DNA from 3 places in the Bacteroides nordii genome. Region 3 is predicted to be linked to each of the others. Evidence: riboswitches for the same ligand, from Rfam matches in the RefSeq annotation. Region 3 holds a riboswitch; each other region holds the start of a gene.
What was found. Region 3 has a riboswitch for cobalamin ahead of K8P02_RS13355 (anaerobic ribonucleoside triphosphate reductase). Riboswitches for the same ligand answer to the same signal wherever they lie in the genome.
Positions count from the first base shown of each region.

Region 1: another riboswitch for cobalamin. It lies ahead of K8P02_RS11140 (TonB-dependent receptor plug domain-containing protein); the one in region 3 lies ahead of K8P02_RS13355 (anaerobic ribonucleoside triphosphate reductase).
Region 2: another riboswitch for cobalamin. It lies ahead of K8P02_RS12475 (TonB-dependent receptor); the one in region 3 lies ahead of K8P02_RS13355 (anaerobic ribonucleoside triphosphate reductase).

Region 1 is NZ_CP082886.1:2,766,999-2,771,520, forward strand. Features, by position in the region: gene K8P02_RS11130 (UpxY family transcription antiterminator) at 1-380, opposite strand, end outside; gene K8P02_RS11135 (DUF5106 domain-containing protein) at 865-1,794, shown strand; cobalamin riboswitch at 1,926-2,134, shown strand; gene K8P02_RS11140 (TonB-dependent receptor plug domain-containing protein) at 2,305-4,353, shown strand; gene K8P02_RS11145 (YncE family protein) at 4,365-4,522, shown strand, end outside.
Region 2 is NZ_CP082886.1:3,098,365-3,102,886, reverse strand. Features, by position in the region: gene K8P02_RS12480 (DUF5074 domain-containing protein) at 1-697, opposite strand, end outside; gene K8P02_RS12475 (TonB-dependent receptor) at 699-2,732, opposite strand; cobalamin riboswitch at 2,863-3,076, opposite strand; gene K8P02_RS12470 (TolC family protein) at 3,980-4,522, opposite strand, start outside.
Region 3 is NZ_CP082886.1:3,360,522-3,365,043, forward strand. Features, by position in the region: gene K8P02_RS13345 (DUF3857 domain-containing protein) at 1-269, shown strand, start outside; gene trhA (PAQR family membrane homeostasis protein TrhA) at 879-1,529, shown strand; cobalamin riboswitch at 1,626-1,815, shown strand; gene K8P02_RS13355 (anaerobic ribonucleoside triphosphate reductase) at 2,006-4,399, shown strand; gene nrdG (anaerobic ribonucleoside-triphosphate reductase activating protein) at 4,506-4,522, shown strand, end outside.

The DNA of each region.
Region 1 (4,522 bases), 590 kb from region 3:
ACCTGGACCTTAACTCCAACAGCAAAAGATTCATCATTCAATATTACACTTTCGGGAGAGAGATCCATAACGAACATGAAATCACGCATTTGCTTATCGGGAATAATGAGCAGGCTATTTGTCCGGAGATCCTTCATATAGAATAACTGAACATTATAATCTTTCGTTATAGACCAGGCACGATCTTTGGTAGCACGAACAAATATCAGATTCCTGATAACAGGTACTTCCACACGACGTTTGCGATACTTCAACTGACGAATCACAAACTGAGTGGGCATAAAGCACTCGACATTCAGTTTCTCCAAAGAATTACGGATCGCAAACTCCTGATCCTTACGGGTTCGGGCAGCAAACCAATATTCCTGTTGTTCAGACATTTATGATTTTAAAATTGGAGTGATTTAGTAACCTTCAGGTACGCTACGCGGCTTGGACGAGACATCTTACTCATTCAAACCGAAAGAATTAAAAAAACTGTTTCAGACAGCAAACGGACAGAGATATAACTTTACTGAACGTTCTTTTTTAGACGGGGACAAAGGTAAAACGGATAAATGAAACAACAAAACATTTTTGATAATTTTATTTCGTTTCTCCATCGGTATGGATTCTTTGCCATTAAAGAATAGGTAATTAATACTATGTTAATTAGGTAATTAAGGGTATAATAAATACTATTTTAACACTGCGTTAAATACGTACTTTTAGTACACAAAAATAGGATAGTTGATAAAAAGCCTTCGAATTAACTAAAAAGGAATATTTAGTTATCATATAATAAAGTAAAGGACTTTCCCGGGCTTTTTTATTGCCCCGAAAGAATAATCATGTAAATTTGTAGCACAATAAAAATTCTGGAAAATGAAATATATAAAGTATCTTCCAATTGCTCTTATGCTTTGTCTCTGTTCCTGCAAAAGTGGAAATGCAACTAGTCAGGCTACTGATATCCCACAAGACAGTATTAAAACATTCACCTTACCCGCTATCCCCGCTATGCTGAATACTCCGGAATTAAGGGCTGATTTTCTGGTACGCCATTATTGGGATAATGTCAACTTTGCAGATACTAACTATATTCATCATCCGGACATCACCGAACAAGCCTGGGCTGATTATTGCGACATTCTGAATCATGTACCCCTGAGAACAGCACAGGAGGTCATGAAAGAAACAATCCAGAAAACGGAAGTAGAAAGAAAGATGTTTGACCACATCACCGAATTAGCAGACAAATATCTCTACGATCCAAACTCACCGTTGCGAAATGAAGAGTTTTATATTCCGGTATTGGAAGCAATGGTAGCCTCTCCTATCCTGAGTGAAACTGAAAAGATTCGCCCACAGGCTCGATTGGAACTCGCACAAAAAAACCGTGTAGGTACAAAAGCACTTGACTTTACGTATACATTAGCATCGGGCGCACAAGGTACGCTCTATCAGATAAAATCCGACTACACCCTCCTATTCATCAACAATCCCGGTTGCCATGCCTGTACGGAAACAATAGAAGCATTGAAAAGTATTCCCATGGTAAGCGAATTGATAAAAAAGAAAAAATTAACCATTCTCTCTCTTTATCCTGACGAGGAACTGGATGAATGGAGAAAACACCGTAGTGAATTCCCTGCCGAATGGATTAACGGATATGATAAATCATTCACCATCAAAACAAAAAATCTCTACGACCTGAAAGCCATTCCAACCCTTTATCTACTGGATGCCAACAAAAAGGTATTACTGAAAGATGCTACAATACAGGCTATCTATGATAATTTGCCAATGCAATAATTAATGTGCCAATGTGTTAATATGCCAATGTGCCAATTGGCTGCGCTGCCACGCCGCATGGTAATTGGCACATTGGCATATTGACACATTGGCATATTACCACATTATTTTTGTTATTCTGAATTTTCTTCCTATCTTTGCCGTGCATTGGTTCGCAACCTCTTCTTATTCGGAAGAATGCGATTAAAAGGGAATCAGGTGTAAATCCTGAACAGTCCCGCTGCTGTAAGTTCCAATGAATTATGTTATGAACAACTACCACTTTAGCCACTGGGGAAATCCTGGGAAGGCGTTCGTAACAGGAACAAGTCAGAAGACCTGCCATGCTATCTTTTTTCATTGCTTTCGAGGAAAAAGCGTTGAGTCTAATGAGCCGGATAAGTTCTATCCATCATTTCATTCACCACTCTGATTCAGAGAAAGTATATTTTTTTAATAAACTCTGCCAAGTTTATTTATATGTCCGGCCGAAGGGATTTCGCCCGGACATTTTAATGCAAAACTAATGAGATGAACAAATTGAGACAGATCATTAAGTATAAACTCTGGGGTACAGTTACCTGCTACCTTTTCTATATTCCTCTGCTTTCTGCGCAGCAGCAAAAAGTGGATACCACACATATTTATTCGATCCCCGAAGTGATTGTTGCCGACCGCTACCAGACACGGGAAATACGTTCGACAGCTCCCATACAAGTTTTTTCTAAAGAAGAACTTAAAAACCTGCATGCATTACAGGTTTCTGATGCAGTGAAACATTTCGCAGGAGTAACCATCAAAGATTATGGTGGTATCGGAGGACTGAAAACCATATCTCTACGTAGCCTGGGAGCACAGCATACAGCCATAGGATATGACGGTATTACTTTAACGGATTGTCAAACGGGACAAATTGATATCGGACGTTTCTCATTAGACAATGTAGACCGGTTATCGCTCAGCAATGGACAAAGCGACAACATATTCCAACCTGCACGCTTTTTTGCATCCGCAGGGTTACTGAATATCCAGACGTTGACTCCACGATTCAATGACAATAAAAAAACAAACATCAGTGGTTCTTTTAAAACCGGCTCGTGGGGGCTGGTCAATCCTTCTCTGATGATAGAGCAAAAAATAAGTAAGAAATGGGCGTTCTCTGCCAATAGCGAATGGATGTCAGCAGATGGGCAATATCCTTTCACACTCTATTATGGTGATAAAAATGACATGACTTCCCGCGAGAAAAGAAGGAATACACAGGTGGAAAACTTACGTGCCGAAGCCGGACTATTCGGAAACTTCTCTGCAACAGAACAGTGGCGGATGAAAGCATATTACTATCAATCATCACGCGGATTGCCCAATGCCACTTCACTGTATTATGACTACGCGGCACAGCACTTATGGGATAAGAACGTTTTTGTGCAAAGCCAGTACAAAAAGGAATTTAACCGCCAATGGGTGTTCCAGACCTCAGCAAAATGGAACTGGAGTTACCAGCGTTATCTGGACCCTACTTACAATAACTCAGAAGGTAAACAGGATAACAGTTATTATCAGCAGGAATACTATCTGTCAGCATCGGCACTCTTCCGGGCGTTGGACAATCTTTCGTTTTCACTCTCTACAGACGGAAGTATCAATACCCTTAATGCCAACCTGCACGAATTCGCCTATCCTACACGTTACTCATGGCTGACGGTAATAGCCGGAAAATACGTAAATGAATGGTTGACGCTTTCAGCTTCGGCACTCGCTACAGTGATTAATGAAAAAACTCAGCAAGGAGCCAGTGCAGGCAATCACCGTAAACTAACTCCCTATGTAAGTGCTTCATTCAAGCCTCTCAGCAGCGAGGAATTCCGAATTCGCTTTTTCTATAAGGACATTTTCCGCCTGCCCAACTTCAACGATTTATATTATGGCGAAGTAGGCAATATCGATTTACGCCCGGAGAATACCCGGCAATACAATATCGGCGTTACATATAACAGAGCTATCTCTGAGTTCCTCCCCTATCTCTCTGTAACCATAGATGCCTATTATAATAAGGTGTCGGACAAGATCATCGCTACCCCCACAAAAGATATCTTTGTGTGGAGCATGACCAATCTGGGAAAAGTAGAAATAAAAGGAGTGGATGTCACCGGAAACATAGTATTACAACCGATGGAGAAACTGCGTATCAATCTCTCCGGAAACTATACTTACCAGCGCGCACTGGATGTGACCGATCCGGTAAATGAACCTCAAAAAAGAACTTACAAGCACCAGATTGCTTATACGCCCCGTGTATCAGGTTCGGGACAAGCGGGAATAGAAACACCCTGGATTAATTTCTCGTACGCATTACTCTTTTCCGGGAAACGCTACACACAAGGAGAAAATATAAGTACGAACCGTCTGGATGGTTATAGCGATCATAGCCTTTCGGCAAGCCGTGATTTTAAAATCCGAAATATAAATACGTCACTCAGTTTAGAAGTACTCAATCTGTTGGATAAGAATTATGAAATCATCAAAAACTTCCCCATGCCGGGACGTTCGGTACGTGCTACACTGAAAGTTACCTATTAAATAACCTTATGATGAAATATAAATATCTCATATATCTGCTCTTCTCTCTGCTACTACATGCCTGTGATGACATGGTGGATCAGGACATACCCGGTGGAAACAGTAACGGAAATGTCATAGAAACCGGAACATCCGAGATGTATGTACTTAACGAAGGACTTTTCAATCT
Region 2 (4,522 bases), 260 kb from region 3:
GTACACGATGCAGGTTGATTCCTACGGGTATTTTTTGTATCTGCTTCATATCGTAGATTTCGACAACAGAAAGTGTACTGTCATAATCGGGAGCACGATATCCACCGGAGTTAGCTACATAAATATACTCTCCTATGATTTCCAGTTCGTCAGGCTGATAACCTACCGTAACTTTACGAGTCACCTTTAAAGAAGTGGTGTCAATTTCATAAACGGCTCCGGCTTGTGCTTGGGGATCTATTTGTACGGGAGCCACATAAGCCGAGACATAAGCTTTGCCCTTGGCAAAACGGATATACCGACAGTTGGGAATATCTATCTGACCGAGACGATGGCAAGTACGTGCATCCATCACTTCTACCTTGTGGGAACAATTGATAACGGCGTAAAGTTTATTACCATATATTTGTATATCATTTCCTACATCGCCCAGTTCTTTGATGACACTTGGATTACGTTCGGCATATAAATTACGTATGTAATAAGCATTTTGAAAATCCAAGTAATCTATGCTTGCTTTATTACTGCCCATATTACCTTCATTGAGTTGATACATACCCATAGGGTTAGCATTGGGTTGTATGTCAAATGGCAATAGTTCGTATTCGGTAGGTACTACCAATTCTATTTCACGGCATGAAATAATGCTTAGCAGGACAAAGGAGAGGATGATACTTATGATTTTTGTTGGTTTCATATCAGAATTCGGCAGTTATGCTAAAACGGTAATTACGCATTGGCATCGGATAATTCAGAATAACATCATAATCCTGATTCAGTAAATTGTTAACTTCAGCCGTACATTTTAAAAACACTTTCTTTATTTGCCATCTTTTCTGGAGAGACAAGTCGCTGGTATACCAAGGTTGTGTATGATTATATCGGATATTTTCTTGCTGATTATATCGTTCTCCTACGTAGATGAAACTATAATTGAGTGCCCAAGTATTCCAGTTGAGCATGACAATCGCCGAACCACTATGCCATGGGATATAAGGTATTTGATGACGATAATAATTATCAGAAGGATTGGTTATATCGATTGCTTCCTGATAAGTGTATTGCAATTTTCCAGTTATTGTCCAGTTATGAGGGAACTGACAGGTAGCCATGGCATTAGCATCTATTCCACGAATGTCTACTTTGCCTAAATTGAGAGTTGTCCAACGGAATTGCGGTCCTTGAGGCCATGATATAATTTTGTCTGTTACATAATTATAGTAGGCATCTGCTCCGATACGGAAATAGTTAAATGTTTTATTTTTACGGGTGAGTTCATAAGTTATTCCCACATTATATTGAGTTACTGTTTCAGGACGTAAAGCAGCATTTCCCATGTCCGTGTAATAGAGGTCATTAAATGTGGGCATACGGTAAGCTGTTTTATAAAAAGCTCTGAATATCAATTCGTGTTTTTTGAATGGTTGATAGGAGAGGAACAAACCGGGAGTGAGTTTCTTTTTATTAGGCGCTTTGTCAACTTGGTGGGCTTTTTCGTCAACAAAAGTCCCCAAAATACTGGCTTGCATTTTTAAACGGTCTGCCAGAGTAAATGCTGTAGCAAGTGATAGCCAATGAGTCCCACGGGTAGCTGCGTTGGAAATGTGTTCCATATTAACATCTTTAGCGGTGTCGAATACTTCTAAATCATTCCATTGAAAATCGTAGGATAAAGAAACGTCCCAGTTCGGATTAAGCGAATATTTGTTAGCCCATGACAGATACATTTCTTTTTGCTTATAAACATTGTTAGTTAGTTTGAGTAATATATCATTGTTTACATAACGTGTAAAATCATAGGCGTATTTAATATTGACACGGGTGCTGAGTTTAGGCAAGATATCTTGTTGATAAGTTCCTTGTGCGAACGAATTTCGATCCCATAATCGTTCTCCCCGTTTCCATACATTATTCACAATAGCTCCCGGAACTCCTCGTTCGGAAGTATAATGGTAAGCGAAAACACTCCATTTTCCTGTGTCGAATGTTCCATATAATCCGATATCCATTCGCATGGCATCCAGATCGCTGTTATGGCGGACAGCGGTGGTGTCATAAGCAAGCTCTCCTGCCGGAGTAACACGTCGGTACCGGAAACTGTATTTTCCACTTGAACTTATCCATTCGGCACTGATACTTGAACTTACTTTATCGTTGATTTTATGTTCGTAAAGGATAGCAGGATTGACAAGGCCGTAAGAGCCAGCTTTTAGCTTGGCTATCATATGGGCTGTTTCTCCATTATTGAATTTCGGATGGCGGGTGGTGAGATAAATACTTCCGGCAGAACCGAATTCCCGAGCGGATTGGAATATATCACTTTTTTGTCCGTTATACAAAGATACTTCTTCGATATTGTCGAGGGAAAATTTTCCTAAATCAACTTGGCCGTTCTGTGCGTTACCTAACTGTATTCCGTTATAATAAACTCCCATATGGTTGGTCCCCATACTACGGATGTTGATAGTTTTGAGTCCGCCTACACCACCATAATCTTTTATTTGTACTCCAGAAAAATAACGAATAGCGTCTGCAACTGAAAAGCTGTTCAATCGCTGCAATTCTTCTCCTTTTAAAATTTGTGCAGGTATAACTTCCTTATATTTTTTAGCTGTAACCACTACCTCATCCAGTCTTTGTATACTGTCCAGCTTGCTTTGTGCCTTTATGGACAAAACTAAAGTACACATTCCACATAGACACAGGAACCGTTTAAACGTAGTATTTCCCATTAATATATCTATTTGATAGTTATTTTATCCATCAAATAGCTTTAAAGAGTACCAATTATGTATGAATAATCATTTCTGTGACACATCACTCGTGTACAGATGATTGAATCCATAGCTTGTCCTCGAAAGCTATTGAACGTATTGCATGGCAGGTCTTCTGACTCGTTTCCGTAAGTAAACGCCTTCCCAATCGACTTAAAGCCTTTCAGTGGCATGAAGTATGTGTTTACTACGCTTGAATGAAACATACAGCAACGGGACTGTTCAGGATTCTCACCTGATTCCCTTTTAATCATTTTCTCCGAATGCATGGAGAAGATGAACCTATGCGGGGGCAAAGTTAGAAATTAATTGGGTAATAATGAAAGAGAAGGGAGGAAATATTTGTTTGTTCTGAAGGCAGGACTCGAGATATATTCAAAACGTATGGACATGAGTAAAAACCACCACAGAGTAACACAGAGTTCCACAGAGTACTATTTATTTGATGAAACGCGGATTAACACAGATTAAAAGACTATAGTTCTTTATCTTAGATTTGTTTCCCTTTGCGGGAATCTGCAATCATCTGCGTTTCAATAAAGATTTAGACTCTGTGGAACTCCGTGTTACTCTGTGGTGAAATACCATACAATAACGAAGATGATGGCCCTATCTTTTCGATGGCGGAGGTGCCCATAGACGGTATTGTTAGCCTTGCCCGGTGTTGTACTTTGTCTTTCTCAGAAAGGAACGTTCCTTTCCCCGGTGAGCAGCATTGTTTTACATGTACATGTTTCACTGCTTTAGATGTACATGTTTCACAGCTTTACATGTACATGTTTTACTGCTTTACATGTACATCTAAAACAACGTTACATACCGAGGCTTCATACGTTACTCTACGGGAGGGGGCTTTATCAATACCGGAGAAAGAGACGGATGGCAATGACAAACACCATTAGGCTCAAAACTGGATTTATTTACGATTAGACGATTTACGATGTACGATTGGGAGTACTTTGTCTCTGACAGCGCTGAAACAGGCTTTTAAAAGAGTAATCCCAATCGTACATCGTAAATCGTCTAATCGTAAATAAATTCGAAATGAATCGAACTTGCACAGAGTTTTTTATTTGGTGAAACGTGGATGATCGCAGATTAAAAGACTGTTGTTCCTCATCTTATACTTATTGTCCTTTGTGAAAATCTGCGTTCTGCATTTCAATTAGCCATCGCCCGGCGTACCTCCCCGTGCGGGAAGCACCTTAATAGCTTATCACCTTCTGGTATTCGGCTACTGCCATTTTAGCGGCAAGGTGTGCATTAATAAGATTTGAGTGTGCCTGCGTCCATGAAAGCTGGGCCGAAAGAACATCTACCATACTCGCTTTCCCTTCATTATAAGAGAAAGTGGCCAGACTGAGATTTTCTTCTGCCAAATCCATTGTTTCTTGTGCAGTAGTCACTTGATGTTCCGTTTCCGTTAGTTTGGTAAGAGCGGCTGAGAGTTCTTCGCTGATATTATCTGTCACATAACTTTGCTGTAACTTCTGAATACCAATATATGCTTTCTGCTGGCGGTTGGTTTTGAAGCGTGCGCCCCAGCGGAAAACAGGAATGTTCACGTTTAATCCCAAAATCGGAGTGAAAGCAACGTCATAGCCCATGTTGGGAGATGCAGTAGCCCATCCTCCGGATAGGAACATGTTCACTTGCGGGTTGTACTGGCTAAGGGCGGCCTTTCGTTGTGCTTCGCTTTTTTCTATGTTGATTTCCGTACTGGCGTAATCGGAACGGCGTTGCAGTAC
Region 3 (4,522 bases):
TGCAAATACCGGAAGGATATGCCATAGAATCTCTTCCCAAAAGCTATAAAGCGGAAAACAATTTCGGTACCTTTAGCTCTTCTTTACAAGTGAAGGGCAAGGAAATATATATTGTACACCGTTTACTAATGCACAAAGGCGTTTACCCTAAAGAATCTTATAAAGATTTTCTTGAATTTCGCAAGCAGATAGCAGGACAATACAATAGCAAGATTATCTTAAAAAAAGAAGTGCTTCCCGCACGGGGAAGTACGCCAAGCGATGGTTAATTGAAACTCTGTGAAATTCTGTAATTCTATGGTGAGTTTAGTTCATTAGAATCAATTTTGTGCTAAATGGTGTTTGTCATTACCATCAGTCTCTTTCTCCGGTATCAATAAAGCTCTGCCTCATAGAGGAACGTATGATGCCTCGGTGTGTAGCGTTGTTTTAGATGTACATGTAAAGCAGTACGACATGTACATGTGGGACAGTACGACATGTACATGTGGAGCAGTGAAACATGTACATGTAAAACAAGGCTGCTCACCGGGAAAAGGAACGTTCCTTTCTGAGAAAAACAAAGTACGACACCGGGCAACGGTGACGATGTCGTTTAGGGGCACTTCCGCTACCGAAAAGATATACCCATAATCTTCGTTACTATTCAGATATGAATCTATTTACGATTAGACGATTTACGATTGGGATTACTCCGTTTCTGACAGCGCTGAAACAAGCTTTTAAAAGAGTAACTTCAATCGTACATCGTAAATCGTCTAATCGTAAATAGATTCATATCTGAGCAAGTACCCTTATTATCCATTTTTAAACTGCCACCAGGAAAATGTTTTAGAAAAATAGAGTACCTTTACGGCCGAAAGCTAAAATGTGCAACATTGGATAATCATCGATATACTCATGGCGAAGAACTCGCTAATACACTCAGTCACGCTGCCGGAATTTTGCTGGGAGTTATAGCCGGATACTTCCTGCTGGTAAAAGCGGCTACCGGTAGTGAGCCGAACTGGGCAGTTACCTGCATTGCAGTCTATCTGGCAGGTATGTTATCGTCCTATATCAGTTCAACCTGGTATCATGCTTCCAGACCGGGACCGAGAAAAGAATTGTTGCGTAAATTTGACCACGGAGCTATCTACCTGCATATCGCAGGCACTTATACCCCATTTACACTATTGGTGATGCGGCATGCCGGCGGATGGGGATGGGGAATTTTCACCTTCGTATGGCTCTCCGCACTTGCAGGTTTTATTCTGAGTTTCAAGAAACTGAAAGAACACAGTAACCTCGAAACATGTTGTTACATTGGAATGGGTGCTGCTATCCTAATAGCCCTGAAACCACTAATGAACTGTCTTTCGGAGATGGGAGCTTCACCTGCTTTCTGGTGGTTGATAGGTGGAGGTGCATCTTACATCATCGGTGCAGTATTCTATTCTCTTCGTAAACCTTATATGCATTCAGTATTCCATCTCTTCTGCCTGGGAGGTAGCGTAGGGCATATTATAGCAATCTGGATGGTCTTATAAATCTTAAAAGTTTTCCGTTTTGGAAAACTTTCTGTATCAGGAAGAAAGAAAAGTTTCCCGAAATTTAATGTTAAAAGCCTTTATACCTATAAGTAAATCTCTTATCTTTGTCCCGGTTCCGGAACTAAAAAGAGGTTTAGTCACAAGGGAACGCTGTGCAAATCGGCGACAGTACCCGCTGCTGTAATTCTCTGAGAATCCGCACATTATGTCACTGCGTTTTATGCGTGGGAAGGCGTGCGAAGGAGGGATAAGTCAGAAGACCGGCCGGAACCAATGGACAATTAACAATGGACAATTGACAGTTGACAATTGACAGTTGGCAGTGAGCGATTACTGTTTATCCGATTTTAATTGCCGCCTATATTTTTATTAACCACTCAGTTGTCAAACGTCAACTGCCTTTTGGTCAGCCAAAAACTGTCAATTGTCAATTGTCCACTGTCAACTGAACAAAGCTTTCGGGAGTTAAAGTTATGAACTACGCTGAAATTTGTATCATCAAACGTGATGGTAAAAGAGAAGATTTCTCTATTAGTAAAATTAAGAACGCTATAACCAAAGCGTTCAGTGCCTCCGGCATCACCGAAGAGCAGCAGCTCGTGGCTGACATTACCATGAATGTCATCAGCCGTTTTTCCAATCCCACTATTACTGTAGAAGAGATTCAGGATCTGGTAGAAAAAGAATTAATGAAAGTACGGCCCGAAGTAGCCAAAAAGTACATTATCTACCGCGAATGGCGTAATACAGAACGTGATAAAAAAACTCAAATGAAACACGTAATGGATGGTATTGTAGCCATTGACAAAAACGATGTAAATCTGAGCAATGCAAATATGAGCAGTCACACTCCGGCAGGTCAGATGATGACCTTTGCATCGGAAGTGACCAAAGACTATACATATAAATACCTGTTACCCAAACGATTTGCAGAAGCACACCAGTTGGGCGACATTCACATCCACGATCTGGATTATTATCCGACAAAGACGACGACCTGTATTCAGTATGATATGGACGACCTCTTCGAGCGCGGGTTCCGTACCAAAAACGGAAGTATCCGTACTCCACAAAGCATACAAAGCTATGCAACACTCGCCACTATCATCTTTCAGACCAACCAGAATGAGCAGCATGGCGGACAAGCAATCCCTGCATTCGACTTCTTCATGGCGAAGGGAGTAAGCAAATCATTCCGCAAGCATCTGAGTTCATTCATCAGTTTCTACGTTGCAATGGAAAGCAACACAGCTGTAGAAGAAAAAGCGATCCGCGCATTAATAGAAGAACACCTTCCTTCTATCAAAACCAGTGAACTAGAACGCGAAACACTGCGTATGGCGCTAACCGCTCTGCAGATCAATATAGACAAAGAACATCTGGCACGAGTCATAGAAAAAGCTTACTTTCAGACTCGCAAAGATACGCACCAGGCTATGGAAGGCTTTATTCACAACCTCAACACAATGCATTCACGTGGAGGCAACCAGGTGGTGTTCAGTTCTATAAATTACGGAACAGATACTTCTGCCGAAGGGCGCATGGTGATTGAAGAACTACTGACAGCCACTATCGAAGGGCTCGGTACCCGCGGAGAAGTACCGGTATTCCCCATTCAGATATTTAAGGTAAAAAACGGAGTATCTTACTCAGAAGAAGATTATCAAAAGGCAATGAGTGATTTTGAAGCAGCAGAGGAAGGGCGCATGACTTTCAGTGCTCCCAACTTCGACCTTTTTCTGAAAGCCTGCCGTACAACAGCCAAGGCACTATTCCCCAATTTTATGTTCCTGGATGCACCGTTCAACCAAAACGAGAAATGGGATGCCAACGATCCGAAACGTTATCGCTATGAATTGGCAACAATGGGTTGTCGTACACGCGTATTTGAGAATGTTGTCGGAGAAAAATCTTCATTAGGACGCGGAAATCTCTCATTCACCACTCTGAATATGCCCCGCTTAGCTATTGAGGCACGCATTAAGGCAGAAAATATCATTGAAGACAAGCGTAATACGGATGCCATTGAGATGAAAGCCAAAGAGATTTTCCTGGAATCAGTACATGAGATGGCCACTTTAGTAGCCGATCAGCTCTATGCCCGTTATCAATATCAGCGCACTGCTCTGGCACGCCAGTTCCCGTTTATGATGGGCAATGACGTATGGAAAGGAGGCGGCAACCTGAATCCAAACGAAGAGGTAGGCGATGTATTGCGCAGCGGTACATTAGGTATTGGCTTCATTGGCGGACACAATGCCATGGTAGCACTCTATGGCAAAGGACATGGTCACAGCGATAAAGCGTGGAATACTTTGTACGAGACTGTGATGGAAATGAATAAAGTAGCAGACGAATATAAAGCTAAATATAACCTTAACTATTCTGTGCTGGCAACTCCAGCCGAAGGTCTTTCCGGACGTTTCACCCGGATGGACCGCCGTAAATATGGCAAAATTGAAGGGGTAACTGATAATGATTACTACGTAAACTCTTTCCATGTGGATGTAAAAGAGCCCATCAGCATCGTAGAAAAAATTAAACGTGAGGCCCCCTTCCATGCCATTACACGCGGAGGGCACATCACTTATGTAGAGTTGGATGGTGAAGCACAGAAAAATATACGTGCCATCGCTAAAATTGTAAAAGTCATGTATGACGAAGGTATCGGCTATGGCTCTATTAATCACCCGGTAGACACCTGTCACAACTGTGGATACAAGGGAGTCATTTATGACAAATGCCCGGTATGCCAAAGCGAGAATATTTTGCGTATGCGCCGCATCACCGGCTACCTGACAGGTGATTTAAGTTCGTGGAATTCGGCTAAACGGGCAGAAGAAAAAGATAGAGTAAAACACTTGTAGAGTTGAAAATTGAAAGTTGAAAATGGAAAATTACTATTCAGTATGACAATGCACGCAGCTAATTTTCCATTTTCAACTTTCAATTTTCCATTTTCAACTAAATCAAATGAAGACTCTCAACTT